Linked DNA regions of Paeniglutamicibacter kerguelensis. The protein of the gene in region 2 interacts with the protein of the main gene of each other region in a pairwise test. Links are inferred from orthologs where the notes say so. Each region holds a gene or a part of one and is shown on either strand. Other genes may lie near its edges. The genes, in order: leuS and ligA.

The links.
Region 1: the proteins of ligA (region 2) and leuS interact in binary tests that used the Escherichia coli proteins (3 or more experiments, as listed by UniProt). The link is inferred for Paeniglutamicibacter kerguelensis from one-to-one orthologs.

The regions. Positions count from the first base shown.
Region 1 is NZ_JAGIOF010000001.1:1,688,922-1,699,281, forward strand. The notes cover bases 7,295-10,360. They hold leuS (leucine--tRNA ligase), read right to left. Parts: upstream 10,053-10,360; coding sequence 7,536-10,052; downstream 7,295-7,535. Other genes in these bases: JOF47_RS07735 (DegV family protein), read right to left, coding at 7,295-7,513; glpK (glycerol kinase GlpK), read right to left, coding at 10,330-10,360. In the rest of the region: holA (DNA polymerase III subunit delta), read right to left, coding at 1-3,335; JOF47_RS07720 (ComEA family DNA-binding protein), read right to left, coding at 3,332-4,066; JOF47_RS07725 (DUF2188 domain-containing protein), read right to left, coding at 4,356-4,595; JOF47_RS07730 (MFS transporter), read left to right, coding at 4,991-6,409; more of JOF47_RS07735, read right to left, coding at 6,434-7,294.
Region 2 is NZ_JAGIOF010000001.1:537,834-554,875, reverse strand. What follows is about bases 8,599-11,552. They hold ligA (NAD-dependent DNA ligase LigA), read right to left. Parts: upstream 11,245-11,552; coding sequence 8,953-11,244; downstream 8,599-8,952. Other genes in these bases: JOF47_RS02430 (PP2C family protein-serine/threonine phosphatase), read right to left, coding at 11,385-11,552; JOF47_RS02440 (Pls/PosA family non-ribosomal peptide synthetase), read left to right, coding at 8,599-8,798. In the rest of the region: JOF47_RS02455 (inositol monophosphatase family protein), read right to left, coding at 1-422; JOF47_RS02450 (aspartate kinase), read left to right, coding at 1,356-2,681; JOF47_RS02445 (diaminobutyrate--2-oxoglutarate transaminase family protein), read left to right, coding at 3,226-4,599; more of JOF47_RS02440, read left to right, coding at 4,683-8,598; more of JOF47_RS02430, read right to left, coding at 11,553-12,467; JOF47_RS02425 (adenylate/guanylate cyclase domain-containing protein), read right to left, coding at 12,469-13,734; JOF47_RS02420 (hypothetical protein), read right to left, coding at 13,727-14,314; JOF47_RS02415 (biotin--[acetyl-CoA-carboxylase] ligase), read right to left, coding at 14,438-15,304; JOF47_RS02410 (SDR family oxidoreductase), read right to left, coding at 15,356-16,216; JOF47_RS02405 (acyl-CoA carboxylase subunit beta), read left to right, coding at 16,411-17,042. UniProt on the Escherichia coli protein: DNA ligase that catalyzes the formation of phosphodiester linkages between 5'-phosphoryl and 3'-hydroxyl groups in double-stranded DNA using NAD as a coenzyme and as the energy source for the reaction.

The DNA.
Region 1 (10,360 bases), 1.2 Mb from region 2 along the record:
AGCGTTGCGACGATCGGCACCGGATCGGTTCCCGTGGCAAGGGCGTGCCGAAGCGTGGAAAGTGCCACGTCGGCTCGTCCCATCATTGCCGCGTCGGCAACCTTGAAACCCGTGGCTTCGACCCGGCCGCCGTAGTACTTGTCCACCACGTCCTGGTCGATCGCCCCGGTGGTGTCCTGCAGCAGCTGAGAACATGCCGCGGACAATTCGGAAAGGTCGCTGCCCAGCGCCGCAACCAAGGCCCTGGCGGCTTCGGGGCTCAGGCGCCGCTTGGCTGCCTTGAATTCCTGGGTGACGAAATCGATCTTCTCCGCATCCTTTTTCAGCGGTTGGCAGTCCACAATGACCACTCCGGCAGCCTTGAGCGCATCCAGCAGCTTCTTGCCGCGCACTCCCCCGCCGTGGTGCATGATGAGCGTGGTGTTGGGTGCCGGGGCCTTGGCGTACTCGAGGGCATCGTTTAGGAAGTCCTCGTTCATGTTGGCCAGCTGGCGAACCTCGATGAGTTTGGTTTCGCTGAACAGTGAAGGGCTGGAAGCCAGCAGCAATTCACCGCGTTCATACGAGTTGGCTTCAAAGCGCGTGAGTTCGACTTCCGCGCCGGCCCGCAGGGTTGCCCGGACCTTCTCAAAGGAACGGGACGCAAGTAGCTCCTCGGAGCCTTGCAACAGGATGATCGCCGCCGGGGAGACGTCCCGCCAGGAAATCCCGGCGCTCTTAGTTGTGCCTCGTGCCGCAGCCATGACCGAACCCTTACGTAGTGAATGGAGAACCCCATAAATACTATCCGCAACGCCCGCATTAGGGATTTTCGGACGGGTTTCCATCCCGAACTGCTGTGCCGGTTGCTGTGTTTCCAGCGCCGAAACGCTGAGCCCGCCATTTACCCAGCCAAGGACGAGCGTGCCGTGCTCGTCGGTGCGCAGCGCCGGCACGCCCCTTTGCTGCAGGGCCCCGGTGATGTCCGGGCTCGGATGCCCGTACGTGTTGTCCTTCCCCACGCTGATCAGCGCCACCAGGGGGCGCGCAACCTCGATGATTTCGGTGCCGCCGTTGGCCGCCCCGTGGTGTGCGATCTTCAAGATGTCGGCCTGTTGCACGGCCCCGGAGGCCAGCAGCGTGCCCATCGGCGTTTCCTGCATGTCGCCGGTCGCCAACATTGAAACAACCCGGTTGCTTCCGGGCACCTGCATTTCGAAGCGAATGACCAGTGAGGCATCATTTTCATCCAACTTGGCATCCGTGCGGCTTGGTGCCAGAACCCGCCAACTCACCGTCCCGGCGTTGCCATGGTCTCCGGAAACCAATTGATCGCCCTTGAGCCCGTTGACTTCCGGCGGCTTCGCCGGGTCATCGAGCACCGAATAGAACAGCTGCCCCACCTGACGATTTCGCCCGGCTCCGGCGATCCCTCCGTCATGGTCGGCATGTTGGTGCGTGATGAAGACCGCGGCGATCTTCTCGACGCGCAGGCGGCGCAGGCAGGCATCGATGTCTGGCGGTTCCCTTCCGGTGTCAACGACAATCGCCCCGGCCGCCCCGGCATTGAGCACCAGTCCGTCGCCCTGGCCCACGTCGCAGGCCACCACCAGCCATGCCACGGCCGGTGCCGGAACCAGAGCCGTCACGGGAAGGGTGAGGCCCAGAAGCAACCCCGTTGCCACGGCTTGGACCCCCATGGGGATCCGCGACCGCCAGGTTCCGGGACGCTCCGGCGCATAGCCCAGCGAGAAGAAAACGGCGATAAACAACATCCAGGCCAGGGCGACGCCCAGGACGCCCGCGGGCCAAGGCCTCAGCGCGCCCGGCAATTCCGCCACCCACATTCCGACAAGTCCAACTCCGGCCGCCGGAATGCCGGCGGCCCAGATCAACAGTGCGCCAAGCGGTGCCGAGAACAGGAGCACCACGATGCCCACTGTGCCCATGATGGTGATCCATGGAATGAGCGGGGCAACCAACAGGTTGGCGGGCACCGAGTACAGCGAAAAGGAGGGGCTGAGGGCGACCAACACCGGCAGGCAGGCGATCTGGGCCGCGACGGCGATGGCCGTTCCCTCGGCGAGGAATTGCGGCAGCCACCGTGAGAGCTTGTCGGCAAGCCTGCGCCCGATGAGCACGATCCCCGCCGTGGCCAGTGCGGAGAGCTGGAACGCGGCCTCCCCCGCCAGGTAGGGGTCGATGGCCAGCAACACGACCACCGCAAGGCACAGCGCCGAGAGCCCGTTGCGTCCCCTCGAGGAGCGCACCGAGAGCGCGGCAATGGCTCCCATGACGGCCGCGCGCAACACGCTGGGCTCGTAGCCGACCAACAGCACGAACCCGTAAAGGGCGGCAATTCCCAAAAACAGGGTCATCAATCTCGGCGCGCCGAAGAGGCGACACGAGGCAAAGACCGCGCCGAGCACCATGGCGCAGTTTGCCCCGCTGACGGCACTCAGGTGCGACAACCCCGCGGCCTTCATGGCGTCGGAGAGTTCCTGGCCTTGGCCGCCGCGATCCCCGTACACCATCGCAGGAAGCAGCGCCCGCCCCGGCTCGGGCAGCGCCATCGCGTGCTGTTGGAACTTTTGGCGCATGTGTTCGGCAACGGTTGGTGGGTTGTCGGTCCCCAAGAGCGCTAACGGGGCCACCGCCGTGAGCCGGAAACGGCTGCGCTGCCCGGCCGGTGCCGGCGTGATGCGGGCCAGCACCTCCACATGGGTGCCGCGCGTGGGCGCCGTGCCGACCGGGGCCAGCGATTCTCCGTAGTCCAGAGTGGCTTGAGCATCGGCAGGGAGCCACATGTCACCGCTGCGCATCGACCCGGCGCGTGCCTCAATCTGGTAGCGGGTGTGCCCAGGGGCATCTTGGGAAAACTTGTCGGCCACGAGGGCTGCTCTCGGAGTGCCTGCCAGCTCGACCCGGAGCCGGACGACAGCAGAGTCTTCGGCGGCCTGGCGAAGCGGTTCGGGCACGGTGGTTGCCCCGCTGAGCGCGAGGTTCGCCAGCACCAGGCCGGCCGCTGCGCACATCAGCGCGGGTGCCGCGAATACCGGGGCGGTGTCCCCGCCGAACAGGGCGTGCCTGGTACGCAGCAGCAACAGCACGCCGAGCCCGGACAAGCCCAGGACCAGGAGCGCCACCCATCCCTGCTGCGGCACGGTCAGGCGCACCCCCACAAGCGCGGCGGCCCAGGCCCCGATCAGGCACCACAGTCCGCGCAGGTCCAACCTGAGCGGCTCTTCCTCGGCAGCGACCGCATTGGGCTTGCGGCCGGCGTGCGCGGCCATCTGCCGCCACAACCGGCTTGGCAACGAACGCCACAGGGGTCCGCCCGCGGCGCCCCGGCTCACTGGAAGTCCACCTTTTGGCGCAATGTTGCCAGCATTGCCGGACCGATGCCGCTGACGGCATCAAGTTCGGCGAGGTTCTTGAATGCACCGTTGGATTGCCGGAAGTCGATGATGCGTTTGGCCAGCGCGGGGCCGATGCCGGGCAGCGCTTCAAGTTCCGCACTGGTGGCGGTGTTGATGTTCAGCATGCCGCCCGGAGCGCCGGCGTTTGGGGCCGCCGCATCGGGCGCTTGGACCGCGGGAACTGAGCGCTCGCCACGGAGCGGAATGCGAAGCTGCTGCCCGTCAATGACTTCGGCCGCCAAGTTGATGGCCTCCGGCGCCGCGTTCTTGTGCAATCCGCCGGCGCGGTTGACCGCGTCCAGCACGCGGGAGCCCAGCGGTAACTCGTACACGCCCGGTTTCTTGACCGCTCCGATGACGTGGACGACGACGCTGGCACCGGCACCCTCGCTTCCGGTCGTCGGCGATTGCCCGCTTTGTTCACTCGGATCTTGTTCGACGGTTCTCTTTTCTGCCGGCACGGAGCTTCCGTCGACGGCCAACGGCACGGATTGGATCTGTTTCGGGCTGCCCGGCGGCGGGTTGAAAACGATGGATACCGAGATCCAGCTCAGCGCACCGATGACCAGAACGATGACTGCGGACCTGCCGACAAGAACGCGTAGGCGACCCGGTGCCTGCGCCAGGTTTGGGGCGGCCGCACGTTCCGCCCAATCGTGTCTGCCCATGCCATCAGTTCAACGCATTGCTCCGGTCTTGGGTCACTCCCCCGGCCAAGGTGTGGAGAACTCCAAGGTCGGACCGATGCAAACGCGCGTGGAATGCCGCCCGCAAGTCACCCGTTCATCACTATTCCGGCAAACGTCCATTCAACCCACATCGTCAACCAGTGCCCCGACGCCACTTTGCCGTGCAAACACGGGTGCGTGTTTGCACGGCAAAGTGGGCCATCGTCTGCACTGCCGGGATTCGGCCACGCGTTCGCTGCGGTCGGATTGCGGCTGGCTTCATGCGCTTTCAGCTCAGGTCGTACTCGCGGTAGGCATGGCCGTCAAGGGCGTGGATGACGATGTGGGCCGGGTGCGTGCCGGCTTCCTCGTGGGCCGCGGCAACCGCTTCTTTAACGGTGTGGAAGTGCGTATGCTTGCTGGTCCGGACCTTGTGCAGGTCCCACTTCTTGTTATCCTCGCCTTCGACGGGCATCACGCGATAGACCCAAGGCTTCACAGTCTTCTGCTCAGCCGGTTCTGCGGACATGGCATCCTCCTGGAGGTTGTTCCATAAATATTGTCCGGTCCCCGCCACACGGCCACGTTCACCGTGGCGCAGGCCCTATACACAGTGGACACCTGCCGCTGGTCAAAAGCAATAACGAGCGACCCGAAAATCGACTCCCACTGGCGGGTTCGGCTCGTCGCCGGTACTGCACGGACGGATGCCGGAACTCGGGCGAAAGAGGCCACAAACCATCGCCGGATGCCGCCGGCGGCTCCCCCGTCGTTGACACCTCGTGCACGCGGTTCTACCTTCTGTCGTAAGGGAACGGCCCTTGGAGCGCAGCCGGTCCGCGTATAGCCGCGGGTGTACGGCGGCGTCCCCGTGCAGGGAGGCCAACCCGGGGCCCCGGCAGGAGGGGACAAATGGAACGCCGCATGACTTCACATGAACGGGTGGTCCTGTGGGTGGCGATCCTGGCCTCCTTCGTGGCGTTTCTCGACGGGTCGATCGTCAACGTGGCGTTGCCGGCCATCGCCTCGGACCTCGGCGGCGGACTGGCCCTCCAGCAGTGGGTGCTTGACGGTTATCTGCTGACCCTCGGCTCGCTGATCCTTGTGGCAGGCGCCCTCTCCGATGCATACGGCCGCGTCCGGGTGCTGCGGACCGGGCTGCTGCTGTTCGGCGCGGCTTCCCTTCTGTGCGCCATGGCGCCCTCGGGCCCGGTGCTGGTTGTGGCGCGGCTGCTCCAGGGCGCCGCGGCGGCCCTGCTGGTGCCCAGTTCGCTGGCGCTGATCACCTCCACCTTCAAGGAGGAGCCCCGTGCCAGGGCCATCGGCCTGTGGACGGGGTGGACCGGCACGGCATTCATCGTCGGCCCGCTGCTTGGCGGGGTGCTGGTCGACACCATCGGCTGGCGCTGGGTCTTTGGCATCAACGTGGTGCCGATCGCCGCGACCATGGCGCTGCTGGCCAGGCTGCACGACCCGGCGCACGGGACCGGGGGCGCCCACGTCGATATCCCGGGCGCACTGCTTGCGGCACTCGGTCTGGCGGGAACCGTCTTTGCGTTGATCATGCAGGGCACGCTGGGCTGGAACAGCCCGCTGGTGCTGGTGCCCTTCGTCGCGGGGCTGGTTTGCCTGGCCGGCTTCATCTGGTGGCAGGCGCGCGCCAAACACCCCATGATGCCGCTGGGGCTGTTCCGGATCCGGAACTTCGGCGTCGGCAACCTTGCCACGGCCTCGATCTACGCCGGCCTGTCGCTGGGGATGTTCATCATCCCGATTTTCCTGCAGGAGGTTGCCGGGTTCTCCGCCCTGGCCGCGGGTTTGGCCACGCTCCCGCTGACCATCATGTCGCTGAGCTTCTCCGCCCTGTTCGGCACGCTGGCCGGGAAGCACGGACCGCGCCTGTTCATGGCGCTCGGGCCGCTGCTGGCCGGGTGCGGGTTCCTGCTGATGCTCACGTCCCGGGAACCGCTGGATTACTGGTGGCAGATCCTGCCCGGGGTGGTGCTGTTCGGGTTGGGCCTGTCGGTCACGGTGGCGCCGCTGACCGCGGCAGTGCTGGGGTCAATCGCGGCGGACCGCAGCGGCATCGGATCGGCCATCAACAATGCCGTGGCCCGCGTTGCGGGGTTGGTTTCCGTCGCGGCCACGGGCACGATCGTCGGAGCCACCCTGGACTACGCTTCCTTCCACAGGGTCTTGCTTGTCACGGCGGCGCTCCTGTTTGCGGGCTCCGCGATCTCCGCGATCGGCATCCGCAACCTGCCCGTGCCGGCCCCGCCCGTTGCGCCGGAGGCCGCGGCGGCCTGCCACGACCGGAACGTCAACGGGGGAACCAAGCCCTGAGCAAGCATCGCCCTGCGCGCAACCCTACTCCTGGGTCGCCGCCGGAACCTCCGGGCGCAGCGCGGTCCCGGAATCCCCGCCGTGCTTGGGCCGCTGCTCCCGGCGCGGTTTGGCCGCGTCCGGTCCGGGCGGTCGGGGCGCGGTTCCGCCGCCGATGGCGACGGCCAGCACGCCGGCTCCGGTGTGCGCGCCCAGCACCGCAGGGACGGGAACGGCCAGGACCTCGAAGCGAGAGGCGCCGGCAAGTTCCTGCACGATTTCCTCGGCGGCGGCATCGTTGCCGAAGTAGTGCACGGCAAGGCGCACCTCGGGGCCGCGCGCGGCGGCCTCCTCGCGGGCTATCGCGACCAGCCGGGCCAGGGTGCGGGACTGCGTCCTGACCTTTTCGTGGGCGATGACGTGCCCGTCGCAGACGCTCAGGATCGGCTTCACGTTCAACAGGGTACCCAGCACCGAGGCCATCGTGCCGATCCGCCCGCCGCGGCGCAACTGTTCAAGGGAGGGCACGGCAAAAAACACGTGGTTTTCCGCTGCGCGGCCCGCCATGTCCACCAGTTCCTCGAGGCCGGCACCGGCGCCGGCCGCCTCGACGACGTCCATCACCGCAAAGCCCTCGGCGAGGGCGACGGTGAGCGAGTCGACGACGGTGACCGGGACCGGGGACTGCGGCGCCGCCAGGCGGGCGGCCTCCACGGTGCCGGAGAGCGAGCCGGAGAGGTGGATGGAGATGATCCGCTTGACCCCCGCGGCGGCAAGCTCCTGGTAGGCGCGCAGCATTTGGCCGGGCGCCGGGCGCGAGGTGCGCACGGACTTGCCCATGGCCAAACCGAGGGCGAGTTCGTGCGGCACGTCGTCGGTGCCCTCGGAGTAGATCTGGTGGTCGATCATCACCGGCATGGGCACCACCCGCAGGTAGCGCCCGTGGGCCTTGGCCCAGTCGGCCGGAAGGGCCGCCGCCGAATCGGTGACAACCCCGACGGGGATGAATCCGCGCCCGCCCGGACCGCCGTGTTCGGGGCGGTCCATCCGCTGGCGCAATTTGTCCACCCAACCGCCGGTGCGTGTCTGCCACGGCGGTCGGACGGGCAACTGGTCTGGATCCATATGGTTAGGCTACAGCCCCTGACTAGGAGGCGGGAACCACGTTCACCAGTTTCGGCGCACGCACGATCACCTTGTTGATCGCCGCACCGTCCAGGTAGCGGATGACCTGCTCGTTGGCAAGCGCCAGGGCCTCGAGGTCCTCGGCGGTGATGTCAACGGGCACCTCAAGGCGTGCACGGACCTTACCCTTGATCTGCACGACGGCGGTGACGCTGTCCTCGACGAGCAATGCCTCGTCGACGGTGGGCCATCCGGCGTTGGCAACGGCAGGCTCGTGGCCCAGCGCGGCCCACATGTCTTCGGCCGTGTACGGGGCAAAGAGCGAGAGGATAATCGCGGTGGCCTCGGCGGCCTCGCGGACGGCGGGGTCCGCGGAGCCGGCGCCGGAGTCGATGGTCTTGCGGGTCGCGTTGACCAGCTCCATGGCCTTGGCGATGACGACGTTGAACTTGCCGCCCTCGAGCAGCGCGGTGGCCTCGTGGACCGTCTTGTGGGTGACGTGGCGCAGCGCTTTGTCGCCGGTGGACGCATCCACGCCCGGTTCGCTGGCCACTTCCTGGGCCACGCGCCAGGCGCGGGCCAGGAACTTCTGGGAGCCGCCCGGAGACACGTCGGCCCAGTCAACGTCGTCCTCCGGAGGGGAGGCGAAGATCATGGTCAGGCGCACGGCGTCGACGCCGAACTTGTCCAGCTGTTCGCCCAGGTCCACGCCGTTGCCCAGCGACTTGCTCATGGCTTTGCCGCCGTTGAGCACCTGGCCCTGGTTCAGCAGGGCGGCAAACGGCTCGGTGACGTCGATCAGGCCCAGGTCGAAGATGACCTTGGTGAAGAAGCGCGAGTAGAGCAGGTGCAGGATTGCGTGCTCCACGCCGCCGACGTACTGGCCGACCGGCATCCAGTTGCGCACGGCCTCCGGGTCGAACGGCCCCTCGGTGTACTTCGGGGAGACGAAGCGCAGGAAGTACCAGGACGAGTCCACGAAGGTGTCCATGGTGTCGGTGTCGCGCTTGGCGGCGGCGCCGCACTTGGGGCAGTCCACGTTGACCCAGTCGCTGGCGGCGGCCAGCGGGGACGTGCCCTTGGGGGCCAGGTCCTCGCCGCGCAGGTTGTCCGGCAGGCGGACCGGCAGCTGGTCGTCGGGAACCGGGACCTCGCCGCAGTCGGCGCAGTGGATGATCGGGATCGGGGTGCCCCAGAAGCGCTGGCGGGACAGCAGCCAGTCGCGCAGGCGGAAGTTCACGAACTTCTCGCCGGTGCCGGCGGCCTCGACGATCTCGATGGCGCGGGCGATGCCCTCGGCCTTGGGCAGGCCGTCGAGCTCGCCGGAGTTGACGAGGGTTCCCTCGCCGGCGGCGGCAACGCCGGTCTCGGCAGGGTCCTCGGCGCCGGTTTCGACGACAACTCGCACCGGCAGGCCGAAGGCGCGGGCAAAGTCAAGGTCGCGCTGGTCGTGCGCGGGCACGGCCATGATCGCGCCGGTGCCGTATTCGGCCAGCACGTAGTCCGCGGCCCAAACCGGCAGCTTCTCCCCGTTGAGCGGGTTGATGGCGTAGCGGCCGGTGAAGACACCGGTCTTTTCGCGCTCGGTGGCCTGGCGTTCGATCTCGGACAGCGCCTTGACCTGTTCCTGGTAGGCTTCCAGGGCCTCGCGGTGCTCCTCGGTGACAAGCTCGCCGGCCAGCTCGGCGTCGGCTGCAACCACGAAGAAGGTGGCGCCGTGCAGGGTGTCCGGGCGGGTGGTGAAGACGGTGGTCTTGTGCGCTTCCTTGGCCTCGGTGGCTTCGATCACGAAGTCCACGTGGGCGCCCTCGGAACGGCCGATCCAGTTCTTCTGCATGGCCAGCACGCGCTCGGGCCAGTGGCCCTTGAGGTCGTCCATGTCATCGAGCAGGCGGTCGGCGTAGTCGGTGATCTTGAAGTACCACTGGTTCAGCGACTTCTTGGTGACCTGCGTGCCGCAACGCTCGCAGGCGCCGTTGACGACCTGCTCGTTGGCCAGCACGGTCTGGTCCTTCGGGCACCAGTTCACCGGGTGGTTCTTGCGGTAGGCCAGGCCCTTTTCGTAGAAGCGGGTGAACAGCCACTGGGTCCAGCGGTAGTACTCCGGGTCCGAGGTGTGCAGGCGGCGGTCCCAGTCGGCGGAGATCGCGTAGCGCTTGAAGCTGGCGGCCTGCGTGTCGATGTTGGCGTAGGTCCACTCGGCGGGGTGGGCGTTGCGCTTGATGGCGGCGTTTTCCGCCGGCAGGCCGAAGGAGTCCCAGCCGATCGGGTGCATGACGTCGTAGCCGCACTGGCGCCAGTAGCGGGAGACGACATCGCCCATGGCGAAGGCCTCGGCGTGGCCCATGTGCAGGTCGCCCGAGGGGTACGGGAACATGTCCAACACGTAGCGGCGTTCGGCGCTGCCGTCGTCCTTGGGGGTGAAGACACCTAGTTCGTCCCACACCGGAGCCCACTTGGCTTCCATCTCCTGGAAGTTGTAGGCCGCTGCGGTGGACTCGTTGTCCGCGGTATCGGTGCCGGTGGGCTGAGTGCTCACTATCGTGTTTCGCCTTCTTATAATCGTGCGCGTATGCGGGAACGTTCCCGGTTCGCCGGGCCGCCTGTGCGCCGGATCGAAAGACCCCGTGACACACAAAAGCCCCTTGCATGCAAGGGGCGGCCGTATGGGGTGTTACCCATACGGCTAGGTTAGCAAGAGCTCAACGTTCATGTTCTGCATTCTACAGCAAGGCCCGGGCGTTGCCCCACTTCGTGGCGGGGTCAACACCCGGGCACCGGCTGCATGCTCGGCATGGTGCGGTTATTGCTGCCGCCTAGCGCACGTCCTCGTCAACCCAGTCGAAG
Region 2 (17,042 bases):
CCGGTCCCCGGAGCTCCATGGTCCGGGCCGTAGACAGCCACCGAGGTGCAGTAATACACAATGCCGCGGACAAAGTTCGCGGTTCCGTCCAGGGGGTCGATTGACCAGCGGTAGCCCGATGGCAACTGCGGGACGGTACGGCCATATTCTTCCCCGGTGATCGAGTCGTTGGGTCGGGCAGCGGCGATGACATCGCGTACAGCAGTTTCCGCCCGCCGGTCAAAGTCGGTCACCCAGTCCCCCGCGGCACTCTTGGTGTCGGCGGCGACCCTGGACCGACCGCGCTCGGCCAGCACCGCAGCACCCGCAGCGGCTGCCTCACGGGCGATTCCGAGCAAGTGGGTCGGCAGGTCCGCGTCTTCGAGCGGCGCCGCCGCCTCCCCGGCATTTGCCGGGTGCAGGTGCTTTGGGTGCTGGTTCATGTGATGCTCCTGGGATCGAAATATTACTTATGCGGATCTGTTTCCTGTTGTGCGGGGGCTGGCCGGCAAGAACAGTGTGTGGAACCCATCGCGCACAGACATGTCGAGCGTACCCATACCGCACTCGATATCGGTGATTCGCGGTAATGGTTCCGGCGCCATGAGTCGCCGGAACCATTCCCCGCGGTCTCTCGCGGTTGGTATCGAGGCCACTTGGAACGACATTTGTTGGCGGCATTGCCGGCCGAAACGCCTATAAATAGGCTCCGGCCTACTGAATTCTTCTGCAAATGAATCCTCGCGCCAGGATGCAGCACCCTGCATACCCGTTTGACCGGGAATGGATAACTTCATCGTTACATTTCGTGCGGCTAAGGCTGATTTCAGTGCCAAGATTCTTAATAGGATTGATGTTCCCGTGAGCCTTTGCCGTTGAGGAGTAACGGTCCGATGGTCGGAGAATCGGGTCTCTCCAACTCGAAGTGCGGCCGCTTACCCGGATTTCAAATTGGCCAAACAGCGGAAACCTTCTTGCTGCGTCCACTTCAAGGTCGGGTTTCAATGCAGAAACATTTCCAATGGCTGATTCCGACCACCCATCGCAGTGCATCGGATCCTAGCACACCCAAGGAACCCGGCGTCGTCGGGTCTGGCCGGCTAAGGTCAAGATTTCGCATACATTTTTGCTGTGGCACGCGGAAGTCTTGAATCCCCGCATGTCCGGTGTCAGACTGGTGGGCGAAATGGTTGCCGTGCCACTTGAGGGGCTGGACAACCATCGGCGACTTTATCTAAATAATCGAACCGAAAATGTCGATTAGTCGAGCCCACTCAGTCGAAGTGGAGATGCCGAGACCTCGATCTGCCGGTTACTTTGCAAATCGGGGATCTCGGGGATGAAACATATCTTATTGCTGTGACGGATCGTTCCAAATGCAATTAAATACTCGCGTAAGTTGGAGAGTCGGGAATCAGGGGTTCCCACCATCTCTCGTCGGCGATAGCCTGATCGTTCAAAAATACGGCGGCTCATCGATCGAGAACATTGAAGGAATTCAGCGGGTTGCCCGAAGAATCGTGGACACCCATCTAGCAGGACATCCTGTGGCCGTGGTTCTTTCGGCCATGGGCGATACCACCGACGAATTATTGGATCTCGCCGCTGGGCTCGCACCATTGCGGGCATCCCGCGAACTCGACCTGTTGCTGAGCACGGGCGAACGGATCTCGGTTGCATTGCTTGCCATCGCCATTTCAAGCCTGGGGGCTTCCCCCCATGTCTTTACTGGCAACGAGGCCGGTCTGATCACGGACGAAACCCATGGCAAGGCACGCATCGTCGGTGTATATCCGCAGCGGGTGCGCGACGCCCTTGACCGTGGCGAGATTCCCATCGTGACTGGGTTCCAGGGAACAAGCCGCAGAACCAACGAGGTCACAACGTTGGGACGGGGTGGCTCGGATCTATCCGCGGTTGCCCTGACCGCCGCGCTGAACGCCGGCGTCTGCGAGATCTATTCAGACGTTGACGGCGTCTATACCGCGGATCCGCGCATCGTTCCCCTGGCACGAAAGATCGACATGATCTCGAATGACCAGATGTTGGAACTGGCCGCGGGCGGAGCGAAGGTGCTGCAATTACGGTGTGTCGAATACGCTCGCCGCTTCGGCGTCTCGATCCATGTGCGTTCATCGTTCGACCAGGGTGAAGGGACGCTGGTGGTCGCCAAGCCCACCGACGAACTCATGTACCCCGATTCCGAATCCTTGGAACAGCCGTTTATCCGCAATGTCACTGATGATCGATCGGCGGTTCAGGTCACCGTCACCGGAGTTCCTGACCTTCCTGGCAAGGCAGCGCAGATATTCCGCGTGACGAAGGCGGTGAAGGCCTGCCCCGACATGATTACGCAAAATCATGCCGCTGAAGGTCACCGCCCCGACATCGCCTTTACCGTACCCCGTTCCCTGGGAGCGCCGATCATCAAGGCCCTCTCCCAGGCGCAGAACGCCATCGGCTTCCATTCCTTGCAATGCGATGAGGTTGGCAGGCTGTCGTTGATCGGTTCCGGGATGCTCAACGACCCTGGCGTTTTCTGCCGGTTCATGAGTGCGCTTTCAGAAGCCGGGATCGGCCTCCGGCTAATTTCGAATTCAGATACCCGCATTTCCGCAGTAACGGAAATCAGAATGCTGGATCAGGCAGTTCGTGCAGTTCACAAAGAGTTCCGTTTATCCGGTGACTTGCTCATCGGGTAAACGGACGCCACCTGGAACTTGGCCTTGAGACACCCAATCGTTTCAAGGCCAAGACCGCATCCAAGTATTGCTCTAGCGAAGGTTCATTCCATGGTTCAACTCATCGGCTACTCAATTGGTTGCCCGATGGTGGGGCTCACGGTCACAAAACGGACCGCCACCTCAGTCCACCTGGCATCGGATCGCCTGAACCCACAGTTCGTCGTACCAGCCCCACTCATGAGGAATCCATGTAGGTACCGGGAAACATACTTTCGCAGCATGGTGAACCTGTCTGGCTCAATACAAGCGCAGCCCAAGCAACATGATCCGCTAGTGACTCCGAATTCACGTGAAAAGACCACAAGGTTCGCTCCTTGGACGTCACCCGAGATTTGCCGGCCGATCCCTTCGGTCACCCGGGAAATTGGAGATGTAGTGGGAATTCGCAAGCAACATGCGGAACACCCCGCACCGACTGCAACCGCATTTTGCGCGGCTAAAGGCGCCCGAAAACCACCTCGTCCTTTTACCCAAGCAACAGCCGTTGTGATCGGAGATTTCCATGAGCTTCCAAACTGAGCTAGCCGATTTGACCGGTCCGATCGTGTCGGGACCCGTGCCCGGACCTCGATCCACCGAGCTGCTTGAACGCCAAGCAACCAGGGAATCCAATGCCCGTACTTACCCTCGTCATCTGCCAATCGCCATCGCTGAAGCTGCAGGTAGCTTTGTCCGAGATGTCGATGGCAATGTTTTCATCGATTTTCTTGCTGGGGCCGGAGTACTCTCGCTCGGACACAACCATCCGGAGCTAGTCGGTGCAGCCACGGAGCAACTTTCCGTGCTGACCCATGGGTTGGACTTCCCAACGCCGGCAAAGGACGCCTTCATCGAAGCCCAGCTTTCAATGCTTCCTGCCACCATGCGTGACCGGATGAAGATCCATTTTTGCGGCCCCACTGGGACCAACGCCGTCGATGCAGCAATCAAGCTGTGCAAGACGGCAACCGGTCGTGGCGACATCATCAGCTTCCAAGGCGGCTTCCATGGCAGTGGCGCCGTAGGCATGGCACTCACCGGATTGGTTGTCCAAAAGGAGCCCGTGCGCAACGGCCTTCCGGGGGTTCATTTCTTCCCCTATTCGTACTGTTCCAGGTGCCCCCTGGGGCTGACCCGCGAGACCTGCAGCACAAATTGCGCAACCTACCTTGAGCATTCGCTCAAGGACGATCTCGGTGGAATTCCATTGCCGGCCGCAGTGATTATCGAACTTGTCCAAGGCGAAGGCGGAGCAATTCCTGCCACGATTGAATTCGCCCAGCGAGTGCGTGAAGTGACCCGTGAACTAGGGATCCCCCTGATTGTCGACGAAGTACAAACCGGTTGCGGGCGCAGCGGAACCTGGTTCTCCTTCGAGCAGTACGGCATCGAGCCCGATGTTATCGTCGCTTCGAAGGCACTCAGCGGGATGGGCTTACCGATTGCGCTGATCTTCTACGACAAGGAGTTGGACGTCTGGGCTCCAGGCGCACATACCGGAACCTTCCGCGGCAACCAGTTGGCCTTCGTCACCGGCGTTGAGGCTGTAAAGATCTTCAAGCGCGACGATGTCCTGGGCAACGTCGTCCGGCGAAGCGAACAATGTCTGGGTCTCCTTGCACCGTTACAGCGGCATCCGTGGGTTCGGGAAATCCGCGGCAAGGGGTTGCTACTGGGCATTGAGCTGGTGCATCCTTCCAGCGGGCTCCCGGCGGGAGAATTGGCCGCCGAGGTGCAGACCCAAGCGCTCAGCCGCGGGTTGATCCTGGAATTGGGAGGCCGTGGCGGTTGCGTCGTCAGGTTGCTTCCCCCGCTGAACGTTACGGAGGAGATCATGGAGGCCGCCTGCCGCATCCTGGTCGACTGCATTGACCAGCTTGAGTCGAAGGTCGGATAAGCCCAAACGACGGCCGCCTGGACTTGTTCGGCGGTTGCACATGCGGAAAGGAGATCCTTGTGCGAAAAAACAAGCATGTTCGTATGACGACGGAGAGCGCCCCCGCTGCCGAATCCAAGGCCCACAGTTTGATGCGGGGGCAGGTTTTGGTTGCCGACGGTGAAAACCAGGGAGCCCGGTGGTTGCCAGGTGAGCGGTTGGACCAGCTCTTTGAGGAACGCTGCGACCGGTTGCGGGAAGCGGGCTTGGGCTCGCATCTGGCCGTTGATTCCACTGCGCTGTCACTCACCTACGATGAGTTGGACGGGCGGGCCAACCAGCTAGCCCGACACCTGATCGCACGCGGGTGCCGTGCCGGCGACAAGATCGCGCTGCTGTTCGATGAGTCGGTGCGGTCCTTTGTGGGGATGCTCGCGGTGCTGAAGATCCACGCCGCATATGTGCCGCTGGATGCCGGATATCCGGCGGACCGGCTTTCCTACATCATTGCCGATGCCGATGTCTCGATGGTGCTGACGCTTTCTCACTTGAGGGACAAGCTCGTGGACGTCATTGCACCCATTTGTTCGGTGGATGAGGAAGACGCGTCAACTGATTCGATGGACACTTCTCGCTTGAACGCGGAGGAAAAAGGGTCTACAACCGAGCAGCTTGCCTACATCATCTACACCTCGGGAACCACGGGGCGCCCCAAGGGTGTGGCGATCGAGCATGCCAGCATCTGCAATTTCGTGCGCGTTGCCTCCGAGTCCTACGGGTTCCAGATCCAAGACCGGGTCTACCAGGGCATGACCATCGCCTTCGACTTTTCCGTCGAGGAAATCTGGGTCCCCTGGATGTCCGGGTCCACACTGGTTCCCAAGCCCAGCGGCACCACGCTGCTGGGCGCCGAACTTGCCGAGTTCATGGTGGACCGCAGGGTCTCGGCCATTTGCTGCGTGCCGACCCTGCTGGCAACCATTGACGAGGACATCCCCTCGCTCCGATTCCTCTTGGTGTCGGGTGAAGCCTGCCCGCGTGACTTGATCGTGCGTTGGTACCGGCCCGGGCGACGTTTCCTGAACGTCTATGGTCCGACCGAGGCCACCGTTACGGCCACCTACGCGGTGGTCGATCCGGACCGTCCGGTCACATTGGGAATTCCGCTGCCCAGTTACGCGGTCGTCATCCTCGACCCCAGCGAGCCTGTGGCAGTCCCCCCCGGCACGCTGGGTGAAATAGGATTGGCCGGCATCGGGCTGGCGAGGGGATACGTCAAGCGGGACGACCTGACCGACAAGGCCTTCATCTCCGACTTCCTGGACATCGACAACAACCCCTCGAGCCGGATCTACCGCACCGGGGACCTCGGCCGGATCAATGATTCCGGAGAGATCGAATACTTCGGACGGATCGACACCCAAGTGAAAATCCGCGGCTACCGGATCGAGCTCACCGAGATCGAGTCGGTCTTGCTCCAGGTTCCGGGGGTGGCCCAAGCGGTCGTTGACACACACGAGTCGGCACCCGGCGTGGTCGAATTGGTGGCATACTACAGCCTGCGAAAAGACACCTCAGAGATTGACAAGGCTGATCTGAGGGATCGGCTACAGAACCGGTTGCCCGGCTACATGGTTCCCGCATATTTGGAGGAACTGGACATCATTCCGATGCTGCCCAGCGACAAGGCGGACAGGAAGAACTTGCCTGCGCCGACATCGCAACGCTCCAGCGCCGGCACCCAGGAATACACGGCCCCTTCCAATGAGACCGAGGAGCTTTTGGCCTCCGCCATGGCCGAGGTGCTGGGTGTGGAGCGGGTGTCGGCCATAGCCAATTTCTTCACCGACCTTGGGGCGAATTCCCTGCTACTTGCACATTTTTGCTCACGCACGAGGAAGAACGAAGCCCTTCCCTCGCTTGCCATGAGGGATGTCTACCAAAACCCGACAATTCAACAACTAGCCGGGGCACTGGCAACCACCAGTTCCTCCGAGGCCCTGCCGGTCAAGTATCACGAACCAGCGGAGGCCACCTTGGCCAGCACCCGCCAGTTCGTAACCACGGGGGTCCTGCAAGCGTTGATCTTCCTCGCCTATACTTACGCCTCCATGTCCCTTGCTGTCATCGGGTATCACTGGTCAGCGGCGGCACCGAACGCTCTACAGGTCTGGGAACGGTCGGTTATTTTCACCGTGGCGATGTTTGTCGCACTATCTGTGGTGCCCATCGCCCTGAAGTGGGCCATCGTCGGTCGGTGGAAGGAAACGGAGATTCCGGTCTGGTCCTTGACCTATGTCCGCTTCTGGTTCGTGAAAGCTCTCATCAACACCAATCCTCTTCGAATGTTCGCGGGCACCCCGTTGTTCAATGTCTACTTGCGGGCCCTGGGCGCCAAGATCGGACACGACGTTGCGCTCTTCTCCACTTCCGTGCCGGTGTGCACCGATCTGCTGACCATTGGCGATGGCACGGTGATCCGGAAGGACTGCCTTTTCAAGGGCTACCGTGCCGAGCGTGGAGTCATTCAGGTGGGTCCCGTGACACTGGGCAAGAACGTCTTGGTTGGTGAGCAAACAGTACTGGACATATACACAGTGATGGGGAACGACTCCCAGCTCGGACACTCGTCGGCCCTGCATCGTGGTCAGACGGTGCCAAACAATGAGGTTTGGTACGGTTCTCCCGGGCGGCGCTCCGATTCCAATTACGGGTCGGTTGCACCCGCACGTGTCACGATGAGAAGGAAGATTACCTATAGTTTCTGGGTCGTGTTCACCAGGATAGTCGGGTTCGCCTCCATCGGGTTCTCGGCGATCTCGTTGTTCCTGCCGAACTACCTGAAGTCAGGTTTGCTTTGGGACGAAACCACGGGGTTCGTCTCCGATTTGGTGGTCGTTTCCTTTGCTCTACTCTTCGGCGGCATTGCCACCGGTCTGGTCGCGGTGGCGGTACTACCGAGGCTGCTGAACCTTTTCCTGCCCCCTGGCAAGGTCTACCCCCTGTATGGCTTCCACTACGCCACCCAGCGGACCATTTCACGGCTCACGAACCTCCACTTCTTCAAGAATCTAACGGGCGACAGCTCACTGATCCTCTACTACCTGAGCTTCATCGGGTACCACCAGCCAAACCCGGTGCAGACAGGATCCAACTTCGGACCCGCTGTAAAGCACGACACGCCCTACTTGGTCACCGTTGGTTCCGGGACCATGGTTTCGGATGGTCTGTCGATCATTACCTCAGAAGTGTCGAACACCTCGTTCCGGATCGTCCCCACCACCATCGGCGAAAAGAACTTTTTCGGCAATGCCGTTGTTTACCCATCGGCAGGGAAGACCGGCGAGAACTGTTTGTTCGGGACGATGACCATGGTCCCGATCGACGGTCCCATCCGCGAAGGAGTCGGGCTTCTGGGTTCGCCTCCCTTTGAGATCCCCCGATCGGTCCAGCGGGACAGTGCCTTTGATGAAATGAAAACAGCTGAAGAACTGAAGACTCGTCTTCCTGCCAAGAACCGGCACAACGGCCTCACGCTGGCAATGTTCCTCCTCTTGCGATGGTTCGAGCTCTTCCTCTCCTTGTGGATCGGTTCGATAGCCCTGACACATTTTGAAAATGTCGGTGCACCGGTGGTCGTGGCCGGCTTGATGGCCATCGGCGTGGCTTTGGAGGCCATGACCATCGCCATCGAACGACTCGTTCAGATCCGCCACAGGCTCGTTCCGCGCTTCTGCTCCATCTACGACGTCTACTTCTGGGAGCACGAGCGTTTTTGGAAGTTCATCGCCGGAGGAGCCCTCGGCCTGTTCAATGGCACGCCGTTCAAGCCGATCATCTGGCGCATGTTGGGCGTGCGGATGGGCAAGAGGGTTTTCGATGATGGTTGCGGAATCCCGGAAAAGACAATTATCACCGTTGGGGATGACGTGACCCTGAACTCCGGAAGCGTTCTCCAATGCCATTCGATGGAAGACGGCGCCTTTAAACTCGATTCCATTTCCATCGGCTCCAGGACCACGATCGGCGTTGGCGGGTTTGTGCACTACGGCGTAACGATGCAGGACGGTTCAACGCTGGAAGCGGATTCATTCCTGATGAAGGGTTCGGAGGTGCCGAAGGACGGGTTCTTCGGCGGCAACCCCGCGCAGGACCTGTCCGCCTACGTGGTGCGCGATGCGCAGCCGGTCAGGGGCCGGCACCTGGCAGGGCGCGCATGACCCGCACGACCCGCACGACAGCGGCCCCCGCCTCCGTTTTCTGGAGACGGGGGCCGCTGTTTGGCGTCAGTCGCCTGTTGCCAACCATATGACGGACCGGGTGACGGGATTCCGGATCGGCCGATCGAACAAGCCGATCCAACAATCCGATCGATCAGGCCTCGGGGTTCGGGCGCCCCTCGACGGCCTCGGGCCCGCCATTGAGCAACAGCACGAAGCCCTCCTCATCGAGCACCTGCACGCCCAGGGAAACCGCCTTGTCCAGCTTGGATCCGGCGGCCTCCCCGGCCACCAGGTAGGCGGTGTTCTTGGAGACGGAGCCCGCGGCCTTGCCGCCACGGATGATGATCGCTTCCTTCGCGGCGTCGCGGCTGTAGGTCGGCAGCGTGCCGGTGACCACGATGCTCAGGCCCTCGAGGTGCTTGGTGATCGACTCGTCCTGCGCGTCCTTCATGAGCACGCCGGCAATGGCCCATTCATCGACGATCCGGTTGTGCCAGTCCACGGAGAACCACTCGATCAGCGCGTCGGCGATGATCGCACCGACGCCGGCGACCTCGGCCAGCGCCTCGCGGGCGTCCGGGGCGGCGAGCTGCTCGCGGATGGCCTCCATCGACCCGTACTTGGTGGCCATCGCGCGCGAGGCGGTGGGGCCCACGTGCCTGATGGACAGCGCGACCAGCACCCGCCACAGCGGCTGTGACTTGGCTTTGTCCAGCTCCGTGAACAGCTTCTCAGTGGTCTTGGACGGGACGGATTCCTTCTTGGCGGTGGCCTTCGTGTAGAAGTACGGGGCCAGCTGGAACTTGCCGGTGCCCGCGCCCTTGGACCGGATTTCGCGCCACACGTTCACGCCGGCCAACGCCTCGCGCAGGGCCGGGTCCGGGTAGCTTTGGGCCAGCGCGAAGACCTGCGACTCGCTGGTGATCGGGCCGGGACCCGCAGGGGCGATCACGCCACCGTTCTCGGCTGGGTCCGGGCCGGGGCCGACGGTCAACGCCTGGGCGGCCTCGTAGCCCAGCGCCTCGATGTCGAAGGCGCCGCGCCCTCCCAGGTGGGCGACGCGTTCGGTCAGCTGCACCGGGCAGGACTCGGCGTTCATGCAGCGGATGTCAACGTCGCCTTCCTTGGCCGGGGCCAGCGGCTCGCCGCAGGAGGGGCAGGCGGTGGGCATGACGAACTCGCGTTCGCTTCCGTCGCGCAGCGCCAGGACGGGGCCGACGATCTCCGGGATCACATCGCCGGCCTTGCGCAGGATCACGGTGTCCCCGATCAGCACGCCCTTGGCCTTGACGACGTCCTGGTTGTGCAGCGTGGCGCGCTCCACGGTGGATCCGGCGACCTTGACGGGCGCCATGATGCCGAACGGAGTGACCCGCCCGGTGCGGCCCACCTGCACCTGGATGTCCAGCAGCTTGGTGTTGACCTCCTCCGGCGGGTACTTGTAGGCCACGGCCCAGCGCGGCACGCGGGAGGTGAAGCCGAGGTTGCGCTGGATCTCGAACGCGTCGGTCTTCACCACGATGCCGTCGATCTCATGCAGCAGGTCATGGCGGTGTTCGCCGTTGGCGGCGATGAACCCCAGCACCTCATCGAGCGTGTCGACGACCTTGGAGTACGGGGAGACCGGCAGCCCCCAGGAGGCCATCAGCGCGTAGGTTTCGGATTGGGTGGCGGCGGAAAGCCCGGAGCGCACGCCCAGTCCGTGCACGAACATCTTCAGCGGGCGCTTGGCGGTCTCCGCCGGGTCCTTCTGGCGGATGGATCCGGCCGCCGCGTTGCGCGGGTTGGCCAGAGGGGCCTTGCCGGCCTCGATCAGCGCCTCGTTGTAGGCGGCGAATTCGGCCGAGGGGATGAAGATCTCCCCGCGCACCTCGACCTCCTCAGGCCAGTTCTCCCCCGCCAGCTGCGTCGGGATCTCCTTGATGGTCAGCACGTTGTGCGTGACGTCCTCGCCGGTGGTGCCGTCCCCGCGGGTGGCCGCGCGCACCAGTTTGCCGTTGCGGTAGAGCAGGTTCACGGCCAGGCCGTCGATCTTGACCTCGCAGAGCCACTTCAGGTGGTGCCCGGCGGCACGCAGCGCCGCGTTGGCCATGGTCTTTTCGCCCCAGGCCACTACCTCCTCCAGCGAGAACACGTCCTCCAGCGAGTACATGCGCGAGAGGTGCTCGACCGGGGTGAACGCGGCGGAGACCTCGCCGCCGACCTCCTGGGTCGGCGAGTCGTTGGCGACGATCGCGGGGTGCTGCGCCTCGATGAGTTCCAGCCGCGAGTACAGCTGGTCGAACTCGGCGTCGGAAATCAGCGGCGCGTCATCGTTGTAGTACGCGGCGCGGTGCTTGCGGACCTGGTCGACCAGGTCCTGGTACTCGGCGCGCAGCGCCTCGCTGGGCAGGCCGTCGTCGGTCGGGGCAGCACCCGGGAACGGCTCTGGCTGCTGGTTCATGGTTGCGGGCTGGGTCGCTTCTTGGTGGCTCACCCTCCCATTTTGCCCCACGATGGCGTCTCGCGGGATGAGGGGGGCGTGCTGCCGTGGCGTGGCGTGGTGGCATCCGGCTGACGTCGTGTGTGCGCCCGGTCGGCGGGTCAGGCGGGCCGGAGCGGTCCCGAAACGTCGACGATGACCACCGAAATGTTGTCCCGGCCGCCGCTGGCTAGGGCCGCGTCGACAAGCCTGGCCATCGCCTCGGAGCGGTCCGGCGTCTGGTTGAGGATGCGTTCGATGCCAGCGGGATCGACCTCGCCGGTGAGCCCGTCGCTGCAGAGGAGGTAGCGGTCCCCGGCCACCAGCTCGTGGAACTGGGAGTCGGGAACCGAATTGCCCCCGGCGCCCAGCGCGCGCGTGATCAGGTTGCGTTGCGGGTGGATGCGGGCCTCCGCCTCGGTGATGCTTCCCGCATCGATGAGCTCCTGCACCGCCGAATGGTCGAGCGTCAACTGGGTCAGCCGCCCCTCGCGCAGGCGGTAGCCCCTGGAATCGCCAACATTCAGCAGCATCAGCCGCACCTCGGGCTCGTGGCCCGGGGCGGGGTCCTGGGCTGTGTTGTCATGGGTTGCGTGGTCCTGCTCCCCGCCGTCCAGCCGCGTCACGGCGGGAGCGCCGGCGCCCGGGACTGGCACGTAGGGCAGCACGTCGGTGGTCGGTGCGGGCTCCTCCGCATCCGGGGCTCCACGGTGGAACACCGCTTCCCCGGGGTGCACATGCGCCTCATGGATCGTCTCCAGGTAGCGCGCCGGGGTGATCTTCCCGTCCGGAGCCGCAACGGCATGCGCCTGGACGGGCAGCTCAATCGTGGTGGCGGCCGCGGGCTTCTCCTGCGGCCAGGTGCCGCCGCCGGGTTCGGCGCTGACCAAGGCCAGCGCACAGAGCGTGGTCCCGCCGCGGGAACCGATGGCGTTGCGGATCATCGAATCGGCCCGCTCGACCTGGGCCAGCACCGCCTGTGCGTGCGGAAGCCCGGACGGCCCGACGCCCGCCGGGTCCACGGCGATCTTCTCCAGGGTTTCGATGCACAGCCGCGAGGCGAGGTCCCCCGCCTCGTGCCCGCCCATGCCGTCGGCCACGGCAAAGATGCTCCGGGCACTGAGGACCGCGTCCTCGTTCACGGCGCGCCGCAACCCGATGTCGGTCAATGCTGCGCCGTGGATTCCGCCCATGTGCGTGTGCATGTCAGTCCAGCACCAGTCCCGTTCCGGTTCCCGGTGCCAGGCGCACCGGATTGATGTCGCCAAAGCCGCGCACGGCCGTTGTCTCCTGCGGGTGCAGGACAAACCTGTCGTCGCCGGCCAGCGTCGAGGCGGTGAGCTCGTCGGTGAGCACGGTGCCCGGCTCGGCCAGCGAGGTGAGCCGCGCCGCGAGGTTCACGGTGGGCCCGTAGATGTCGCCCAGCCGGGAAAGGATGCGGCCCCAGACCAGCGAGACCCGGGTGTTGGGCAGCAATTCGTCGGCCGCGAACTCCCTGGACATGGCCAGCGAAATCAGCGCGCCGGCCTGCGGCGTTTCGGCAACGAAGAGCACCTCGTCGCCGATGGTCTTGACCAGCCGGCCGCCGCCGACGGAGATGATTTCCGCACACTTGGATTCAAAGCGCTGCACCAGCTGGGCGAGCGTGCGCTCGTTCATACGGCGGGACAGCGAGGTGTAGGAGACCAGGTCGGCGAAGCCCACGGCGCGGGCCAGCGGCAGCGACACGTCGTCCTCGGACCCGTCGCGGCCCTCCTCCGAGGCGGCCAAACCGGTTTCGGCGCGCAGCACCAGCCGGTGCACCGCCGCATTGAGCTGCCGGCGCCACGAATACACCAGCATCTTCTCGATGGGGTCGATCAATTCCGGAAGCAGGCTCACCAGGTTGCGCCGGGCCTCCGGGTCGCTCATCTTCTGGTTCTGCACCATGTCCTCGACCAGTGCCTCGACCTGCCAGACCACCATGCGGTCGGTCATCTGGCCGATCGACCGGGTCAGCGAGATCGCGGTTTCCTCGGTCAGCGTGCCGTTTCGGACCATGCCGAGCATGAGCTCCAGGGCGCCTTCGTCCACCGTGGTGAAGAAGACCTCTTCGTCGCCCAGGTTCGGGAAACCCAGGGCACGCCAGATCTTGCGGGCCGAGAGCAGCGAAACGCCCGCGGCGCTTGCGACCTCGCGGCGTTTCATGGTGCGCTCGGCACCGAGCAGGCGCTTCTCAAGTTCACGCACGGCCTCGCGCGAGGAGGCCGGGGTTGTCTGGTCTACCTGTTCCGGGCGCCGCATGGCGGCGGCAAGATCGGCAATGGGGTCGGCGAGCGCAGGAACGTCCCCCGCGGCCTCCGGCTCCCGGGCCTCGGCGCCGCCGATGTCCTCGCCCTCGCTCGGCTGGCGCATGGCCTGGGCACGTGCCGCATCACGGGCAGCGGTGGGTGCGACGGGTTGTGAACCCGTCGCCTGCGACCGCTCACTCATGCTCAGTCCAATCTCTTTGCTGTGGGTGCGTTGGTTGATCCTGCTCAACGCGCTCTTCCATGTTTACACCATCCACCCGGGGGAAGCGTGGCAGTGCGGTTATCGCGCCGATGCCAAGCTCCCGCATTTTCTGCACGGCGGGCATGTGCGGGATGTTGATTCGCTGTCCGGCCAGCACGATCTGCAGCGTGCCCGGCGCCTCGTACGGGGCACGCCGGCCGGTCAGCGCCACGATGTCCTGGATCGCGTAGAGTCCGATAGATCGCTGCCCGGCGGCGGATCGCCCGCGCTTTGTCACGATGCGTTCGGTGGTCAGGTAGGTGTAGGTTCCGGCCCAGCGGGCCAGCGGGCGCAGGCACCAGACCACCAGCAGCACGCAGAAAACCACCCCCAGCAGGGCCAACAGCAGCGGGCTGGCCTCGGCGGCCCAGTCCGGCAGGTCGGTGCGGATCAGCAGTCCGGCCAGGAAGCTGGTTGCCGCCAGCAGGAGGAAAAAACGCAACAACGGACCGCGCAGGGCGCGGGGGTGCGCCCGCGTCTTCACGATCACGCGTTCGCGCATTTCCAGTATCAGCTTCACGTCCGGCTCCCTCGGCCCCACACCGGTTGTGCGTGCCGGTCTATTCCCTACCCATCCATCGTAGGGCCAGTGCACCGACACTTGGTCCAGAAACCCCCGGATCTCCTAGTGTTTTGCCGCTCCCTAGGCGTAGTTCCCGTCGCTGCGGCGCAGGTGGAACACGTCGGCGGCCAGCACGTGGTGCAGCTTTCCGGCCGAGTCGCGCAGGATCAGTGCGCCCTCGGCACCCAGGTCCTCGGCCGTGCCGCGCAGCACCGTGCCGTCGGGAAGGTGCGCGTCCACCTGGTGCCCGATGCTCACCATGTGCCGGGCGATGGCCTGCCGCAGCGAAAGGGCGTCCCCGGGCCCGGGTTCACCCGCCCGGCCGTGCACCGCGGCGAATGCGCCGTAGAGGTCGGCAACCTTGTCCAGGTAGCCGGCCATCAGTTCGCTCCTGTCGGTGGTGCGCCCCCCGAGCAGGGCGATGCTGCCGGCGGTGGGAACGGGCAGTTCCGCCCGTTCCTGGCTGACGTTGAGCCCCGCGCCGACCACCACGGCCGGGCCCTCGGGCGTGAGCACCAGTTGCGCCAACACGCCGCAGAGCTTGAAGCCCCCGGCGACAACGTCGTTTGGCCATTTGAGTCCGGCGGCCAGCCCGGTGCGTTCGTTCAGCGCCTGCACCATCGCCGTGGCGCAGAGCATCGAGAGCCAGGGCAGCCCCGCGGGGTCGAAACCCGCGTCCGGGCGGAAGTAGATGCTGATGGCCAGGGAGCTGCGGTCGGGGGTTTCCCAGCCGCGCCCGAGCCGGCCGTGCCCCGCCACCTGGTGCTCTGTGGTCTCAACGCTCAGGTGGGCCAGCGGCCCGGCCTTGGACCGTGCCACCAGGTCGTCGTTTGTCGACCCGGTGGCCTGGCTGACCCACAGGTCCCCCATGCCGCGGTTTTTCATGACCTCCCGCACGCGGGTTGCATCAAGGGGCGGTCGCGGAACGGGTGCTGGTTCGGGGCTCATGGGCACAAGCCTAGCCACCTTCGCACCTTCCGGCGCCCTGCCTGGCCGCTGTCAGAGGAAGATGTCCGGGACCAGCCGGCCCTCGGGGGCGCCCATGGAGTAGCCTCCCAGATCGGCCACTCCCGCCGCCGCCAGCACCGCCTCGTCGGTGAAGAAGTTTCCGCTGCAGGTCCCGGCCGGGCTGGTGAGGATGGCGTGGGCGGCATCGGCAACGATGTCCGCGGACCGCGCGGCCTTCACCAGCTGCTCGCCGCCCGGCATGTTGCGGATGGCCGCGGTGTCGATCAGCGTGGCGGGCCACAGCGAGTTCACCCCGATGCCCGATTCGCGCAGCTCCTCGGCCAGGCCCAGCGTGGTCAGGGACATGCCGTACTTGGCCATGGTGTACGCCAGGTGTGCACCGGCCCATTTGGGGTCCAGGTTCAGCGGAGGAGACAGGGTGAGGATGTGCCCGTTCCCGCTCTTGCGCAGGTGCGGCAGCGCGGACTTGGAGAGCAGGAAGGTTCCGCGCACGTTGATGTCCATCATCAGGTCGTATTTCTTCATCGACACGTCGTCGGTATTGGAAAGGTCGATGGCGGAGGCGTTGTTGACCACCACGTCGATCCCGCCGAAGCGCTCGACGGTCTGCGCCACGGCACCGAGCACGTCTTCGTCGTTGCGCACGTCCCCCACGATGGCCAGCGCCCGGCCCCCGGCCGCTTCGATCTGCGCGGCGGCGGTGTGGACCGTTCCCTCCAGGGAGGCGTGGGCGGTGCCGGTCTTGGCCATGATCGCCACGTTGGCGCCATCGGCCGCGGCGCGCAGCGCGATGGCCAGGCCGATGCCGCGGCTGCCCCCGCTCATCAGGATGGTTTGGCCCCTCAGGGATTGCGCATTGGCGGCGATGATGTCGCGTCGTGGTTCACTCATGTGACACAGGTTACGGCAACCGGAGCCACTAAGCTACCCGTCAGTAACTTGTTTTATGGACAACTTGGCCCCCAACACGAAGCGATTTTGTAGGGTTCCTACACACAAATCGACCCAAACCCTCACTAGACTGGCCGAGGTGGCATAGTTATTGTGCCTTTCCTACTACGCAACTACCCCAAGGGAGCCCCGGGATGACCCAGAGCCGCATCGACGACCTCACGGAATCGATCGACCTGTCGACCACGGCCGGCAAGATCGCCGAGTTCCGCCGCCGCGAGGCCCTCGCGCAGGCCCCCTCCGGGCAGGACGCCATCGAGAAGCAGCACGCACGGGGCAAGCACACCGCCCGCGAGCGCATCGACATGCTGCTCGACAAGGGCTCCTTCATCGAGTTCGACGCCCTGGCCGTGCACCGCAGCAACGCCTTCGGCATGGAGAAGAAGCGCCCGCTGGGCGACGGCGTGGTCTCCGGCTACGGCACCGTCGACGGCCGCCAGGTCGCCGTTTACTCGCAGGACTTCACCGTCTACGGCGGCTCGCTGAGCCAGGTCAACGGCGAGAAGATCGTCAAGGTCCAGGAATTCGCGCTGCGCAACGGCTGCCCGGTGGTTGGCATCAACGACGGCGGCGGCGCCCGCATCCAGGAGGGCGTTGCCTCGCTGGCCATGTTCGCCGACATCTTCCGCAACAACGTCCACGCCTCGGGCGTGGTCCCGCAGATCTCGCTGATCATGGGCCCGTGCGCCGGCGGAGCCGCGTACTCCCCCGCGCTGACCGACTACGTGATCATGGTCGACAAGACCAGCCACATGTTCATCACCGG